2 regions of the Leclercia sp. GHBNCSD genome follow, and region 2 is predicted to be linked to the other one. Evidence: predicted binding sites of a transcription regulator. Region 2 holds the regulator's gene; the other holds the start of a gene.
What was found. The regulator Fur, encoded in region 2, represses iron uptake genes when iron is present. The targets are predictions, from matches to a motif close to ATAATAATGAGAACNACTATCAA.
Positions count from the first base shown of each region.

Region 1 (8,059 bases), 2.1 Mb from region 2:
AACCATCCCAGGGTTCTTTTCCACGCTAATTCGGCAGCAGGTTCGTCGTAACGCGGGGTAGAGTCATTATGGAACCCGTGGTTGACCCCCGGATAGATCCAGGCTTCGTACACCTTACCGTTAGCTTTAAGCGCGGCCTCATAGGCAGGCCACCCCTCGTTAACATTCTTGTCGTGCTCGGCGTAATGCAGCAGCAGCGGCGCCTTAATTTTGGCGACATCCGCCGCCGGTGGCTGGCGGCCATAAAAAGGGACCGCGCAGGCCAGCTCTGGCCAGGCGACCGCGGCGGCATTAGAGACACCGCCGCCGTAGCAAAAACCGGTGATCCCCACTTTACCGGTAGCGTCCGGGTGTTTTTGCATAAACCCGATGGCGGCAAAGAAGTCATTCATCAGCTTCGTCGGATCGACCTTCTGCTGCAGGATCTTGCCCTCCTCATCATTGCCGGGGTAACCGCCCACCGAACTTAAACCATCCGGCGCCAGGGCGATGTAGCCCGCTTTCGCTACCCGACGCGCCACGTCCTCAATGTAGGGATTGAGCCCGCGGTTTTCGTGAACCACCACCACCGCCGGCACTTTGCCGGTGGCTTTGGCCGGTTTCACCAGATAGCCGCGCACCTGGCCATGGCCGTCCGGGGAGGGATAGGTGATGTATTCGGGCAGGATATCGGGATCGGTGAATTTCACCTGCTCCGCGAGGGCGTAATTGGGCTTAAGCATATTAAACAGCGCCAGCGCCGTGACGCCGCCAACCGCATAACGGGCAGCCAGATTGAGGAACTCACGTTTGTTGATTTTGCCGTGAGCGTAATAGTCGTAGTAGTCGAGCAATTCCTGAGGAAAGTCTTTGGCGGTCATACGCGTCATCGCATATCTCCATGAATTGTGAACGAACTAAGGTTAGAATAGAAACGCTGTTTCGAAAATCAATCACTAAGAAAGGAGACATCATGCCCTGGAACGCCTCCCCTGACCGCTACGAGACGATGCAGTACCGTTACTGCGGTAAAAGCGGCCTGCGTTTACCCGCCCTGTCACTCGGCCTGTGGCACAGCTTCGGCCACGTCCACGCCCTCGACTCACAGCGCGCCCTGCTGCGAAAAGCCTTCGATTGCGGCATCACCCATTTCGATCTCGCCAATAACTATGGCCCACCGCCGGGCAGCGCGGAGGAAAATTTTGGCCGCCTGCTGCGCGATGATTTCGCGGCTTATCGCGACGAACTGATTATCTCCACCAAAGCGGGCTATGGCATGTGGCCGGGGCCTTACGGTGCGGGCGGTTCGCGCAAGTATCTGCTCGCCAGCCTCGATCAAAGCCTCAAGCGGATGGGGCTGGACTACGTGGATATCTTCTATTCACACCGGGTCGATGAAAACACGCCAATGGAGGAGACCGCTTCTGCGCTGGCGCAGGCGGTGCAGAGCGGGAAAGCGCTCTACGTAGGCATATCCTCATATTCGCCGGAGCGGACCCAGAAAATGGCGGAGCTGCTGCGCGAGTGGAAAATTCCGCTGCTTATCCACCAGCCCTCATACAACTTGCTTAACCGCTGGGTGGACAAGAGCGGCTTACTGGATACCCTGGCCGCTAACGGCACCGGCTGCATCGCCTTTACGCCGCTGGCCCAGGGGCTGTTGACCGGAAAATACCTGAACGGCATTCCTGACGGCTCCCGCATGCAGCGTGAGGGCAAAAAGGCGCGCGGCCTGACGGAAAATATGCTGACCGAAGCCAACCTGAACAGCCTGCGTTTGCTCAATGAGATGGCCCAGGCGCGCGGACAGACGATGGCGCAGATGGCGCTGAGCTGGCTGCTGAAAGATGAGCGTGTCACCTCGGTACTGATTGGCGCCAGCCGGACGGAGCAGCTGGAGGAGAATGTGCAGGCGCTGAATAACCTGCACTTTAGCGAAGAGGAGCTGCAGCGGATTGACCAGCATGTGGCCGACGGGCAGCTGAATCTGTGGCAAGCCTCTTCGGATAAATAATTTCAGAGGATAGTGTCGGGTGGCGCTGCGCTTACCCGACCTACAGACTCCCCGTAAGCCTGATAAGCGCAGCGCCATCAGGCGTTTTGTCTTATTTGCGGCTCAGCTTGTCCAGATATCCCATCACAAATGCCGACAGCACAAACGTGAGGTGGATAATCACGTACCACATCATCTTGTTGTCAGGGATATTTTTGGCATCCATGAACACCCGCAGCAGGTGAATGGAGGAGATCGCCACAATCGACGCCGCCACTTTGTTTTTCAGCGACGACGCATCCATTTTGCCAAGCCAGCTCAGCTTCTCTTTATCCGCGGAGATATCCAGCTGCGAGACGAAATTTTCGTAGCCCGAAAACATCACCATCACCAGCAGGCCGCCCACCAGCGTCATATCCACCAGCGACAGCAAAAGCAGGATCAGGTCAGATTCAGCGATGCTGAATATATGCGGCAGAACGTGAAAAATTTCCTGAAAGAATTTAATACAGAGCGCCACCAGCGCCAGCGAGAGGCCAAAATAGACCGGAGCTAACAACCAGCGGGAGGCATACATTGCGTTTTCAAAAAAGCGTTCCATAGAGTCCTGTCTGCAAACGAAACCAGTGTGCAGTATATCGCAATGGCCCAAATTGTTTGCAACAACTAAACAACAGATCCCCTACACTTGCTCAGGCTTTACCACCGGGCGCTGATACTCAGGCCACACCAGCACCACCAGCGAGGGATACGCCTCCAGGCTGAACTCGCGAAAACACTGGCGCAGGTTCATCACCTCCAGATCGGTGTGCGACACTTTTTCGCCGTTCAGGCAGCGCTTCTTAATATTGTCGTAATATTTGTAGACCGCCGAGTTAAGATCGCTGCAACGACGCTGCGCCTCAAACAGGTCAGGAATGCTATTTATTTCCACCATATTCATTCGTTTAATTGTGGCATGGAGGAAATCAATATATTCATGGTTAACGCGCCAGTACCAAACCGGGGTAATCGCATTCATTAACACAGAAAAATGGTCTTCGCCCTCTTCTTTTGACATCCGCTCCGGCTGAGGCGGGACGTGCGCGCTCCCCACATCGCTACTTTTATTGAACTCGCGCATCAATAAAAGAACTACGGCGGTAAGCAATAACAAAGTAATGACAGTATAAAAAATGCTGTTCATATAGGCAGGCTCCATTTTTTTTGATTTTAAATTTGCCTCATGTTATTGTCAACGAATCTCACACTCCAGACAACCCTACCCCGTTGAAATTAAAGGAAATATAAAATGTTGCCCGACAATCTGGTTCCGGCCAAGTTTCACATTTCTTCCGTGGAACCAAAACCGCCAGAAGCAGAAAGCAATGCCAATTTCACTAAGGGGAAAAGAACACTCGCTGATTACGCGCCAGATATATTAATTGGCGTTACCCGTACCGGTAACTCCCGCAATATGTTGCTTGAAGAGCACGATCGGCATATTAAAGACCGGTTATTTCGGGTAGTTAAAATCGAGGTGTTCGCCCGGCTGCTGAATGATTTGCAGGCGGAGGGGGAAATAGATGCCCAGGCACTAAGTCAAATATTGGCGGAAAAAACCGATGAGATTAACGAAGCCGGTAATGAAATCTGGTTGAATCTTATTACCTGCGAAAAAAACACGCCTGTGTTTTATACGCTAGAGGATGAATAACGTGAAGGATGTTGATAACAACAACGTTTATTTAGCTTTAGATGACAAAAAAAGCGATGAATTTATCTTAGAGCAAAACCTTGCCGCGCTTAAAGAGATTAAAAACGCTGAAATACAAAGAATTGCTAAAGATCTGCTCTCCATTCCGGCGGGCCTGGTGCGTCTGAAATGGCAGAATCGCCGTGAAATTTATCCATTGCAGGTAAAAGAAGAGATCTATGGCGCGACAATAAACGCCATTATGCAACAGCGTCCGGATTTAAAAGAAAAAATACTGGCGCGCCTGGAAACCAATTATCAATATATTCTGGCACGTGAAACCGCGACCCTGCGCGTCACCCGTAAGCTGGCTGATGAAGGCTATCGCACCACCAGCGTGACCACCGTTGCGCTGAATGAAGAGGTGCTGGCCGCCAAAGCGGACATTCCACCGCAAAAGCCGTAACCTCTCGCCGAACCCTGCCGTCTCGCCTGTTTCTGATCAGCCCATTTCTTTTAAGGATTATACTGAATAATCCTCACAGCCCAGTTGATTCTCCTAAGCTTAAAGTCTGATTAACCCCTCAAGGAGAACACCTATGGCAAACTCTCAGAGCAAAATTCAGGATCCGACAACCCAGTACTACACCGGCGAATATCCCAAGCAGAAACAGCCTGTACCGGGGCTGCAGAGCAAGATGGACCCGGTGCCGGACTGCGGCGAAAAGAGCTATAAAGGCAGCGGCAGACTACAGGATCGTAAGGCACTGGTGACAGGGGGCGATTCCGGGATTGGACGCGCTGCCGCCATCGCTTACGCGCGTGAAGGAGCAGATGTCGCCATTAACTATCTGCCCGCCGAAGAAGAGGACGCCCAGCAGGTTAAGCAGCTTATTGAAGAGGCCGGGCGCAAAGCGGTGCTCATCCCTGGCGACCTGAGCGATGAACAATTTGCCCGCTCGCTGGTACATAAAGCCCATCAGGAGCTGGGTGGGCTGGACGTGCTGGCGCTGGTAGCCGGTAAGCAGGTGGCGGTGGAGAAGATTGCCGATATCACCACCGAGCAGTTTAAGCAGACCTATGCCGTGAACGTGCTGGCTCTGTTCTGGATTACCCAGGAGGCACTGCCGCTGCTGCCCGCCGGGTCGAGCATTATCACCACCTCCTCGATTCAGGCCTATCAGCCGAGCCCGCATCTGCTGGACTATGCTTCCACTAAAGCGGCTATTCTCAACTTCAGCCGCGGGCTGGCGAAACAGGTGGCTGAGACCGGCGTGCGCGTCAACGTGGTAGCCCCTGGTCCTATCTGGACGGCGCTGCAAGTCTCCGGCGGTCAGCCTCAGGAGAAGCTCCCGCAGTTTGGTCAGCAGACGCCGATGAAGCGCGCAGGGCAGCCTGCGGAGCTGGCGCCGGTCTATGTCTATCTGGCAAGTCAGGAGTCCAGCTACGTGACCGCAGAAGTGCACGGCGTGTGCGGTGGGGAACATTTAGGCTGATGGTGCAGTGCCGGGTGGCGGCTTCGCCTTACCCGGCCTACGTTTCGCATGCAGGCGCCATCCGGCAAATACAAAAACGGCAACCCGTGGGTTGCCGTTTCTCTTTATTTCGCCGCCGCTTTCTCTTCGCCGACGAGACCAATTTTCAGGTAACCCGCCTGGTGCAGCGTGTCCATTACCTTCATCATGGTTTCGTAATCGACCGTCTTATCGGCGCGGAAGAAGACGGTAGTCTCTTTCTTGCCTTCGGTCAGGGCGTTCAGCGCCGGGATCACCGACTCATCGGTCACCGGATCGTTGCCGAGGAACATAGATTTATCGGCTTTTACAGAGAGATAAATCGGTTTTTCCGGGCGCGGCTGCGGCTGACTGGATGACGCAGGCAGATTCACCTTCACGTCTACGGTCGCCAGCGGCGCCGCCACCATGAAGATAATCAGCAGAACCAGCATAACGTCGATAAACGGCGTCACGTTGATTTCGTGCATTTCGCCGTTATCGTCCAGATTTTCATTAAGACGCATTGCCATGACGAATCAACCTACGTGAAATTTCTGAGCAGAACGAATCGGCTTAGCCGAGCTGGCGCTGAGATCCAGATCGCGGCTTTGCAGCAGCAGGACCTGAGCGGCAACGTCGCCGAGGGTCGCTTTGTAGCTGCCAATCATACGGGCGAAGACGTTATAGATCACGACTGCCGGGATTGCCGCCACCAGACCAATGGCTGTTGCCAGCAGCGCTTCGGCGATGCCGGGCGCCACAACCGCGAGGTTGGTGGTTTGCGTCTGGGCGATGCCGATAAAGCTGTTCATGATGCCCCAGACGGTACCGAACAGACCGACGAACGGCGAAATCGCGCCGATGGTCGCCAGGTAACCGTTACCCCGTCCCATATGACGGCCAACGGCCGCAACGCGACGCTCAAGGCGGAAGCCGGTACGCTCTTTAATCCCTTCGTTGTCTTCACTGCCTGCAGAAAGTTCGAGCTCGTTCTGCGCTTCGTTGATTAACAGGGTGGTCAGGCTCTTCGCCTGGAAGGAGGCGGCCATGTCGCTCGCCTGATTCAGGGTACGGGCTTCGGCCAGCTGCTGCTGCTCGCGCTTAAGGCGGCGTTTATGGGAAAGAAGCTCTACGCTCTTGCTAAAGAAAATAGCCCAGGTGACGACAGACGCCAGAATCAGGCCGATCATGACAATCTTCACCACGATGTCGGCATGATGATACATACCCCAGACGGAGAGGTCCGTCTGCATCAAATTATTACCCACTCGGTATCTCCAGGACGCAAATCACAAAATCTGAGCATAATAATATCAAAACAACGTCGAATTGATAGTAGTTCTCATTAGTATTTACATAGTGCCGTAAATTCGTTTCATTTTCCTTGCGCTTACGCAGGAAAAATTTCCCGGAAACAAATTTTAAAAAATTTTCCGCTGAACCCACTACCGTTAAGGTGACCATTTTTACTTTCGTGATAGTCTGGACGTCCAGACGTATAAAAACAGGTTGCGCAGACATGAAAGAGAAGCATCTTGATACCACCCTTGTCCAGGCGGGACGCAGTAAAAAATATACCCTTGGTTCCGTGAACAGCGTCATCCAGCGCGCCTCGTCGCTGGTGTTTGATACCGTGGAGGCGAAAAAGCACGCCACCCGTAACCGGGCCAACGGTGAACTGTTTTACGGGCGTCGCGGCACGCTGACCCACTTCTCGTTACAGGAAGCGATGTGCGAGCTGGAGGGCGGCGCGGGCTGTGCGCTCTTCCCCTGCGGTGCCGCGGCGGTGGCCAATACCATTCTGGCGTTCGTTGAGCAGGGCGACCATATCCTGATGACCAACACCGCCTACGAGCCAAGCCAGGACTTCTGCACCAAAATCCTCAGCAAGCTGGGGGTCACTACCGACTGGTTCGATCCGCAGATTGGCGCGAACATCGCCGAGCTGATCCAGCCCAACACCCGGATTGTGTTCCTGGAATCACCCGGCTCTATCACCATGGAAGTGCATGATGTGCCAGCCATTGTGCAGGCGGTACGCAGCAAAGCGCCGGACGCTATCATCATGATTGATAACACCTGGGCGGCAGGGGTGCTGTTTAAGGCGCTCGATTTTGGTATCGACATCTCGATTCAGGCGGCGACGAAGTACCTGATTGGCCACTCTGACGGGATGATTGGTACCGCGGTTTCCAACGCCCGCTGCTGGGAGCAGCTGCGCGAGAACGCCTATCTGATGGGCCAGATGGTGGATGCCGACACCGCCTATATGACCAGCCGCGGCTTGCGTACCCTCGGCGTGCGTCTGCGTCAACATCATGAAAGCAGCGTGCAGATTGCACAGTGGCTGGCGCAGCATCCCCAGGTGGCGCAGGTTAACCATCCGGCACTGCCGGGCAGCGTCGGACATGAATTCTGGCAACGTGACTTTACGGGCAGCAGCGGTCTGTTCTCCTTTGTGCTTAATAAACGCCTGAGCAATGACGAGCTCGCCGCTTACCTGGATAACTTCTCGCTGTTCAGCATGGCCTACTCCTGGGGCGGCTTTGAATCGCTGATCCTGCCGAACCAGCCAGAGCAGATTGCGGCCCTGCGTCCCGGCGGCAAAGTGGACTTTACCGGCACCCTGATCCGCCTGCATATCGGCCTGGAAAACGTCGACGATTTGATTGCCGATCTGCAAGCCGGGTTTGCGCGCATTGAATAGCGCAGGGCCACAAACACACTCCGCGGACACTTTTCTCTCCATTAGCTGCAGAAAAGTCTGATTTGTTGCGTCTGCGATCAAAGCCCGCCGACGAAATAGGGAGTACAATAGCCTTATATATGCTGTTCCACAGGAAAGCCCATGGCTGTTATTCAAGATATTATCGCTGCACTCTGGCAACACGACTTTGCAGCGCTGGCGGACCCGCA
Region 1 is NZ_JBQVYO010000001.1:2,712,643-2,720,701, reverse strand. It holds gene yghX (YghX family hydrolase) at 1-869, opposite strand, end outside; gene ACT3IC_RS13170 (aldo/keto reductase) at 953-1,993, shown strand; gene ACT3IC_RS13165 (TIGR00645 family protein) at 2,085-2,573, opposite strand; gene ACT3IC_RS13160 (ESA_00282 family adhesion-associated protein) at 2,655-3,158, opposite strand; gene ACT3IC_RS13155 (hypothetical protein) at 3,264-3,668, shown strand; gene ACT3IC_RS13150 (cytoplasmic protein) at 3,661-4,113, shown strand; gene ACT3IC_RS13145 (SDR family oxidoreductase) at 4,247-5,143, shown strand; gene exbD (TonB system transport protein ExbD) at 5,248-5,673, opposite strand; gene exbB (tol-pal system-associated acyl-CoA thioesterase) at 5,680-6,411, opposite strand; gene metC (cystathionine beta-lyase) at 6,663-7,850, shown strand; gene yghB (DedA family general envelope maintenance protein YghB) at 7,992-8,059, shown strand, end outside.
Region 1: the regulator Fur is predicted to act here: its motif matches at 6,473-6,495, upstream of exbB (tol-pal system-associated acyl-CoA thioesterase).

Region 2 (8,059 bases):
GGGGCAAACTTTGACTACGGCGACAGCGGGGCGCTGAGTTTCTCGTATATGTGGACCAACGAGTACAAAGCGCCTTGGCATCTTGAGATGGACAAGTTCTATCAGAATGACAGAAAAACCCGCGTTGATTATCTCCACTCATTTGGCGCGAAGTACGATTTCAAAAATAACCTGATTCTGGAAGCCGCGTTTGGCCAGGCGGAAGGCTTCATCGATCAGTACTTTGCCAAAGCGAGCTACAAACTGGATATCGTGGGCGGCCCCCTCTCTACCAGCTACCAGTTCTACGGCACGCGTGATAAAGCCGATAGCGGCACCGTGAACGATATCTACGACGGCACGGCATGGCTGCAGGCGCTGACCCTGGGTTATAAGGTCGGTCAGGTCGACTTACGTCTGGAAGGGACTTACGTTAAGGCGGAAGGGCAGCAGGGCTATTTCCTGCAGCGCATGACCCCAACCTATGCTTCGTCCAACGGTCGTCTGGACGTGTGGTGGGATAACCGCTCCGACTTCAACGCCAACGGCGAAAAAGCGGTCTTCTTCGGCGCGATGTATGACCTGAGCAACTGGAACCTCGCAGGCTGGAGCGTCGGTGCTTCTTATGTTTACGCCTGGGATGCAAAACCAGCAGACTGGCTGATCAACAGCGCGGGCCAGCGTGAAGATATCGCCTCTAACAAGATCAAAGAGTCTGCCTATAGTCTGGATGCGATCTACACCCTGCAGGACGGTCGCGCGAAAGGCACCATGTTCAAACTGCACTTCACGCAGTATGACAACCATTCCGACATCCCAAGCTACGGCGGCGGCTACGGCAACATCTTCCAGGATGAGCGTGACGTGAAATTTATGGTTATCGCCCCGTTCACCATCTTCTGATGACTCACCCGGCGGGGGATAACCCCGCCGATCGGAGACTGCTATGCTGAAAAAAATCGTACTGGTTGCGCTGCTGGCATCAGGACTGGCCGCCTGCGCACAACCCCAGACCCAGAGAGAAGACACCCGTCTGAAAGAGGCCTACAGCGCCTGTATCAATACCGCTGAAGGTTCGCCAGAAAAAATCGAAGCCTGCCAGAGCGTGCTGAACGTGCTGCGCCAGGAGAAGAAGCACGAACAGTTTGCCAACCAGGAAAGCGTGCGAGTGGCGGATTACCAAGCCTGTATTATGGCGCGCAAAACGGGTAACAATCAGGACGTGACCAAAAATTGCGACAAAATCTGGCAGGAAATTCGCAGTAATAACAGCAAGTAATTCGCTGTTTTTAACGCCCGGTGGCGCGATGCTCACCGGGTCTACCAGGGTGAAATCACCCGTAGGCCCGTGTAAGCGCAGCGCCACCGGGCTTTTTACATTATGACAGGCATAAAAAAGCCAACCGTCAGGTTGGCTCGGAGCAGGCGGATGAATTATTTCGCGTCGTGCGCGTGATCATCTTCGCGGCAGTCGCCTTCGGCACAGTGGCCATAGAGGTAGAGACTGTGGTTGGTCAGACGAATGCCATGACGGGCGGCAATTTCACGCTGACGTGATTCGATAGAGTCGTCGCTGAATTCGATCACTTTGCCGCAATCCAGGCAAATCAGGTGATCGTGGTGATGCTGCTGCGTCAGTTCAAATACGGATTTCCCGCCTTCAAAGTTGTGACGCGTCACGATGCCTGCATCGTCGAACTGGTTCAGTACACGGTAAACGGTCGCCAGACCAATCTCTTCGCCCATGTCGATCAGACGCTTGTATAAGTCTTCCGCACTGACATGATGGTTATCCGGACCCTGAAGCACTTCCAGGATTTTTAACCGTGGAAGCGTGACTTTCAGTCCGGCCTTCTTTAATGCGGTGTTGTTGTCAGTCATGCGGAATCTGTCCTGTTGCTAAACGATTCACTTCTAAAGAAGAAGTGACAGAAAATGCACCTGGGAAATGCGTCTCATTATAGAACTGCCATGACCTAATGAAAACTGCAAGTCTCAAGTAAAGTATGCTTATAAAAACGTGGTACCGCCAACAAACTTGTTACAGGGTGACCCGTTTGAACCTGGATCATTGTACAGGTATGGCAGGAAAAGTTAAAAATTTGTAGCAATTATTTTGATTGATATTACCTATCAATGCGGCGCAACTATGGCGTTGCGCCGCAGTGTGATCAGGCGTTGAGAATATCGTCGAGGTGCAGCTCTTCGCGAACCTGCTTAACCCATTTCTCTACGCGCTCAGCGGTCAGTTCAGGCTGGCGATCTTCATCGATGGCAAGACCCACGAAGTGGTTATCATCGGCCAGACCTTTAGAGGCTTCGAAGTGGTAGCCAGCAGTTGGCCAGTGACCAACGATTACGGCGCCGCGCGGCTCAATGATATCGCGGATGGTGCCGAGAGCGTCGCAGAAGTACTCTGCGTAATCTTCCTGATCGCCACAGCCGAACAGGGCAACCAGTTTGCCGTTGAAATCGATCTCTTCCAGAGACGGGAAGAAATCGTCCCAGTCGCACTGCGCTTCACCGTAGTACCAGGTAGGGATGCCCAGCAGCAGGATATCGTAGCCTTCGATATCTTCTTTGCTGCTTTTCGCAATGTCATGCACATCGGCAACGTCTTTACCTAGCTGTTTTTGAATGTTTTTTGCGATATTTTCGGTATTACCCGTGTCGCTGCCAAAAAAAATGCCGATGATTGCCATGAGTAAAATAACCTCTTGAAACTTAATGGTATGGTGGCGCAATTTAGCCACGGATAAGGGCAATCATAGCAGAACAGAGAAGCCTGCGGAAACTGCAATCACCCAGGACTGCACTCTGTGCTACATGAAAGCAATAAGAAGGGGAGTTTTCTGACTTACGCTTTGCCGTGCCATATCTCGAGCTGCGCAATCAGCATCTCTTCAATCAGCTCACTGCGGCTGATATCACGGGCATTCGCCAGCTCGTTCAGCGCATCGACGGCTTCAGCGTTCAGTTTCAGCTCGACGCGTTTAAGCCCGCGGCTTTTATCGCGTTTAAGCTGATTGCGCTTATTGATGCGCAGCTGTTCATCACGCGAAAGCGGATTGGTTTTCGGTCGTCCCGGGCGACGCTCATTCGCGAACAGATCTAATGTCGTGCGGTCCGTGTGTTCTTTGGCCATGATTTTGAGACTTCGGGGGAAACAAGACACCCTGCTAATGCCCGGGCGATAAGCGCGCCATCATACATCACCGAAAACGGCACGCCAACGACTGGAGGCCCGCTGGCGACCAGTCGCTCTCTTTTTAATCAATTTGCCGTGTCGGCGAGGTAACGACGGATAGCGCGCAGCACCGCGTCCGGTTTTTCGGCATGAACCCAGTGTCCGGCGCCGGCAATGACATGCGCACGCGCCTGAGGGAATTGCGTCAGTAGCGCATCGCGATACGCTTCGGTTACATACGGGGAGTTGCCGCCGGTAATAAACAGCGTCGGATGCGGCCACGCCGGCACCGGCTGCCAGCCGACGATCTGGTCATATTGATCCCAGAGCACCGGCACGTTAAAGCGCCATTCGCCGTCGACGAAGGATTTCAGCAGAAACTGCACCACGCCTTCTTCGTTCAGATGCTCACGCATCAGCGCGGCAGCCTGCTGGCGGGTGCTAACGCCAGCGTCCGTGACGGCGTTGATAGCGGCGAAGATCTCATCATGGCGGCGCACATCGTAATCCACCGGCGCCACGTCGATCACCACCAGGCCCGCAATGCGCTCCGGCGCAAGCGCCGTCAGCGCCATCACCGCTTTGCCACCCATGGAGTGACCAATCAGGGTCGCTTTTTCAATATTATGCTCATTCAGCGTATCCAGCAGATCCTGGGCCATATCGGCGTAGGTCATCTGCGGCGAGCGCGGCGACAGGCCGTGGTTGCGCATATCTACCTGCAGCAGCGCGTGATCCTGCACCAGATCCCGTGCCAGTACGCCAAGATTATCCAGACTACCAAACAGACCATGCACCAGGACGATGGGAGAATTATTGTGCGGCGATTGTGCAGATTGCGCTCGGGTATTCAATTTCATGGCAAAGTTCTTTTTTTACGTATGTCAGGTTAGGGTATCATGTTGACCATTCTGCCGTCCGGCTGCAAGGAGACAGTTAATTCTGACTTTTGCCGCTATCCTGGCTTGACGCTATCCGCTGTTGGGTTTTGACCTTATACTCCCAACGACTTGTATTCAGATAAGATATCGCACTGGATTAAGATGAAAACAATCGAAGTTGATGACGAACTCTATCAGTATATTGCCAGCCAGACGCGGCATATCGGTGAGAGCGCGTCCGACATTTTACGGCGCATGCTCAAAATGGCCGCCGCCTCGCAGTCTGCCGCTCCAGCCCCCAAAGAGACGCGCCAGCCCGTTGCCGTCGCCCAGGAAAAGCCGCTGACGCAGGTAAAAGACAAAGTGCGTGCGATGCGCGAACTGCTGCTTTCTGACGAATACGCTGAGCAGAAGAAAGCAGTTAACCGCTTTATGCTGGTGCTGACTACACTCTATTCACTGGATCACAACGCGTTTGCCGATGCGACGGAGTCACTGCATGGTCGCACGCGTGTCTACTTCGCGGGTGACGAGCAAACGCTGTTACAGAATGGCAATCAAACTAAACCCAAGCACCTCCCTGGTACACCGTACTGGGTGATCACCAATACCAATACCGGACGTAAACGCAGCATGATCGAACACATCATGCAGTCGATGCAGTTCCCGGTGGAATTGATTGATAAGGTTTGCGGAACTATCTAACCCTTGCATCAGAAGGACCAGGCAATGGCAAATCACAATCGTGCGGGTCAACCTGCACAACAGAGCGATTTGATTAACGTCGCCCAGCTTACCGCACAGTATTACGTGCTGAAGCCGGAAGTGGGCAACGCAGAACACGCAGTTAAGTTTGGTACATCCGGGCACCGCGGCAGTGCGGTACGCCATAGCTTTAACGAGCCGCATATTCTGGCCATTGCTCAGGCCATCGCGGAAGAGCGTGCCAAAAACGGCGTCACCGGTCCGTGTTACGTGGGTAAGGATACACACGCCCTGTCAGAGCCAGCGTTTATCTCCGTACTGGAGGTGCTGGCGGCCAACGGCGTGGATGTCATCATTCAGGAAAACAACGGCTATACGCCGACCCCTGCCGTTTCTAACGCCATCCTGGTGCATAACCAGAAGGGCGGCGCGCAGGCTGACGGCATTGTGATCACGCCGTCCCACAACCCGCCAGAAGATGGCGGCATCAAATACAACCCACCCAACGGCGGCCCGGCTGACACTAACGTCACGAAAGTGGTGGAAGATCGCGCCAACGCGCTGCTGGCTGATGACCTGAAAGGCGTGAAGCGCATCTCTCTGGACGAGGCGATGGCCTCCGGCCACGTGAAAGAGCAGGATCTGGTGCAGCCTTTCGTTGAAGGACTGGCAGATATCGTCGACATGGCGGCGATCCAGAAAGCGGGTCTTAAGCTGGGCGTCGACCCGCTGGGCGGTTCCGGTATTGAATACTGGAAGCGTATTGCGGAGCACTACAAGCTGGATCTGACCATCGTTAACGATCATGTCGATCAGACCTTCCGCTTTATGCACCTGGATAAAGATGGTGCAATCCGTATGGACTGCTCCTCCGAGTGTGCGATGGCTGGCCTGCTGGCGCTGCGCGACAAGTTCGACCTCGCCTTTGCCAACGACCCGGATTACGACCGTCATGGTATCGTCACGCCTGCGGGCCTGATGAATCCAAACCACTATCTGGCGGTGGCGATCAACTACCTGTTCCAGCATCGTCCTCAGTGGGGGGCAGAGGTTGCCGTCGGTAAAACCCTCGTCTCCTCCGCAATGATCGACCGTGTGGTTAACGACCTGGGCCGTAAGCTGGTGGAAGTGCCGGTGGGCTTTAAGTGGTTTGTAGACGGTCTGTTCGACGGCAGCTTCGGCTTTGGCGGCGAAGAGAGCGCGGGTGCCTCCTTCCTGCGCTTCGACGGTACGCCGTGGTCTACCGACAAAGACGGTATCATCATGTGCCTGCTGGCGGCGGAGATCACTGCCGTCACCGGTAAGAACCCGCAGGAGCACTACGATGAGCTGGCCGCCCGTTTCGGTGCGCCGAGCTACAACCGTCTCCAGGCCTCTGCCTCCTCCGCCCAGAAAGCGGCGCTCTCTAAGCTCTCACCTGACATGGTCAGTGCCAGCACCCTGGCAGGCGACCCGATCACCGCCCGTCTGACGGCGGCACCGGGCAACGGTGCCTCAATCGGCGGTCTGAAGGTGATGACCGAGAACGGCTGGTTCGCGGCGCGTCCATCCGGTACGGAAGATGCTTACAAGATTTACTGCGAAAGCTTCCTCGGTGCGGAACACCGCCAGCAGATTGAGAAAGAAGCGGTAGAGATTGTCAGCGAAGTGCTGAAAAACGCATAACTGCGGTTTGTGCGCCGGGCGGCACTGCGTTTGCCCGGCCTACAACTGCTTCTATTTTGTAGGCCCGGTAAGCGTGAGCGCCACCGGGCTTTTTTGTGTTCAAAGCATAAAGCGGTAGCCAATCCCTGTTTCGGTTAACAGATGCTGTGGGCGCGCGGGATCCGTTTCGAGTTTCTGGCGAAGGTGCCCCATATAGATGCGCAGGTAGTGACTATGCTCCACCGCATTCGGTCCCCAGACCCGACTTAACAGCTGGCGCTGGGTAAGAACTTTGCCGTGATTGTTGAGCAGGACCGCCAGCAGGCGGAACTCGATGGGGGTCAGGTGGATTTCAGCCTCACCGCGTTGAATGCGGCGCGAGGCCAGATCGACACGAATATCCGAAAAGGTATACACCGGGTCGACGGGGGCGGTGGTCGCGTGGCGGCGAAGGGCGACGCGCAGACGCGCCTGCAGTTCGCCAATGCCAAACGGCTTACTGAGATAGTCGTCGGCACCGGCATCGAGTGCGGCAATTTTGTCGGTCTCCTCCAGACGGGCGGAGAGCACGATGATCGGCATCTGGCTCCACTGGCGCACCTCCCGGATAAAGTCGAGGCCGTCGCCGTCCGGCAGGCCCAAATCGAGGATCACCAGGTCCGGCTTGCGGGTGGCGGCTTCAATCAGGCCTCGCTGTAGCGTCCCGGCATCGTGAACGCGCAACCCTTCACCTTCCAGCGCGGCACGCAGAAAACGACTGATAGCGAGTTCATCTTCAACAATCAGGACGTTAATCACAAATCCTCTGGAAAGTCATTCAGCTCGGGTGGGGCATCAAGCGGCAGTGTAACACAAAAACCGGCCCCCCCTTCGGGGCGATTATGGGCGGTAATGGTGCCGCCGTGCACCTCCACAATCGCCTGGCAGATAGCCAGCCCCAGTCCGACGCCGGGAATGGCGGACTCCTTATTTCCGCGGGCGAATTTATCAAAGATAGCCTCTTCCTGACCCGCCGGAATGCCCGGGCCGCTATCCCAGACTTCCAGCTGGAGCTGGTCCGGGGTGACGCTGGCGTCAATGCCGATTTGCGCTTTGCTGCCCGCATATTTCGCGGCGTTCTCCAGCAGATTAATCAGCACCCGCTCAAACAGCGGGCCATCCACATGGATCAACGCCAGGGGATCGGACATCGCGAGCGCGATATGCCGGCCACCCAGCCCCGGCTCAAGGGTTTTTAAGGCGCTGCCGATCACCTCTTCCAGCGTCAGCCACTCTTTTTTCAGGTTAAAGCCGCCGGACTGGATCCGCGCCATATCCAGCAGGTTGTTCACCAGCCGGGTGGTGTTCAGCACGTGCTGGCGGATCTCGCTGGCCTGGATAGCGTGGCGGGAGCCTTCTGCCGCCAGGTCGAGGGTCAGGATCTCCGACTGACCGAACAGCACCGTCAGCGGCGTGCGCAGATCGTGGGAGAGGGCGGCCAGCAGCGAATTGCGAATGCTCTCCCGCTCGCTGGCTAACCGCGCCTGTTCTTCGCTGGCGGTGAGCGCCAGCCGCTCCAGCGCGCTCGCCACCAGCAGGGTAAAGGTCTCCAGCAGCCGCTGCTGCTCGGGGATCATCAGCTGGCGCAGGTTAGCCGGCTCGACAATCAGCACCCCCTGACGCT
Region 2 is NZ_JBQVYO010000001.1:568,299-576,357, reverse strand. It holds gene chiP (chitoporin ChiP) at 1-882, shown strand, start outside; gene chiQ (ChiQ/YbfN family lipoprotein) at 929-1,258, shown strand; gene fur (ferric iron uptake transcriptional regulator) at 1,414-1,860, opposite strand; gene fldA (flavodoxin FldA) at 2,151-2,681, opposite strand; gene ybfE (LexA regulated protein) at 2,837-3,124, opposite strand; gene ybfF (esterase) at 3,253-4,026, opposite strand; gene seqA (replication initiation negative regulator SeqA) at 4,210-4,752, shown strand; gene pgm (phosphoglucomutase (alpha-D-glucose-1,6-bisphosphate-dependent)) at 4,777-6,417, shown strand; gene kdpE (two-component system response regulator KdpE) at 6,517-7,194, opposite strand; gene kdpD (two-component system sensor histidine kinase KdpD) at 7,191-8,059, opposite strand, start outside.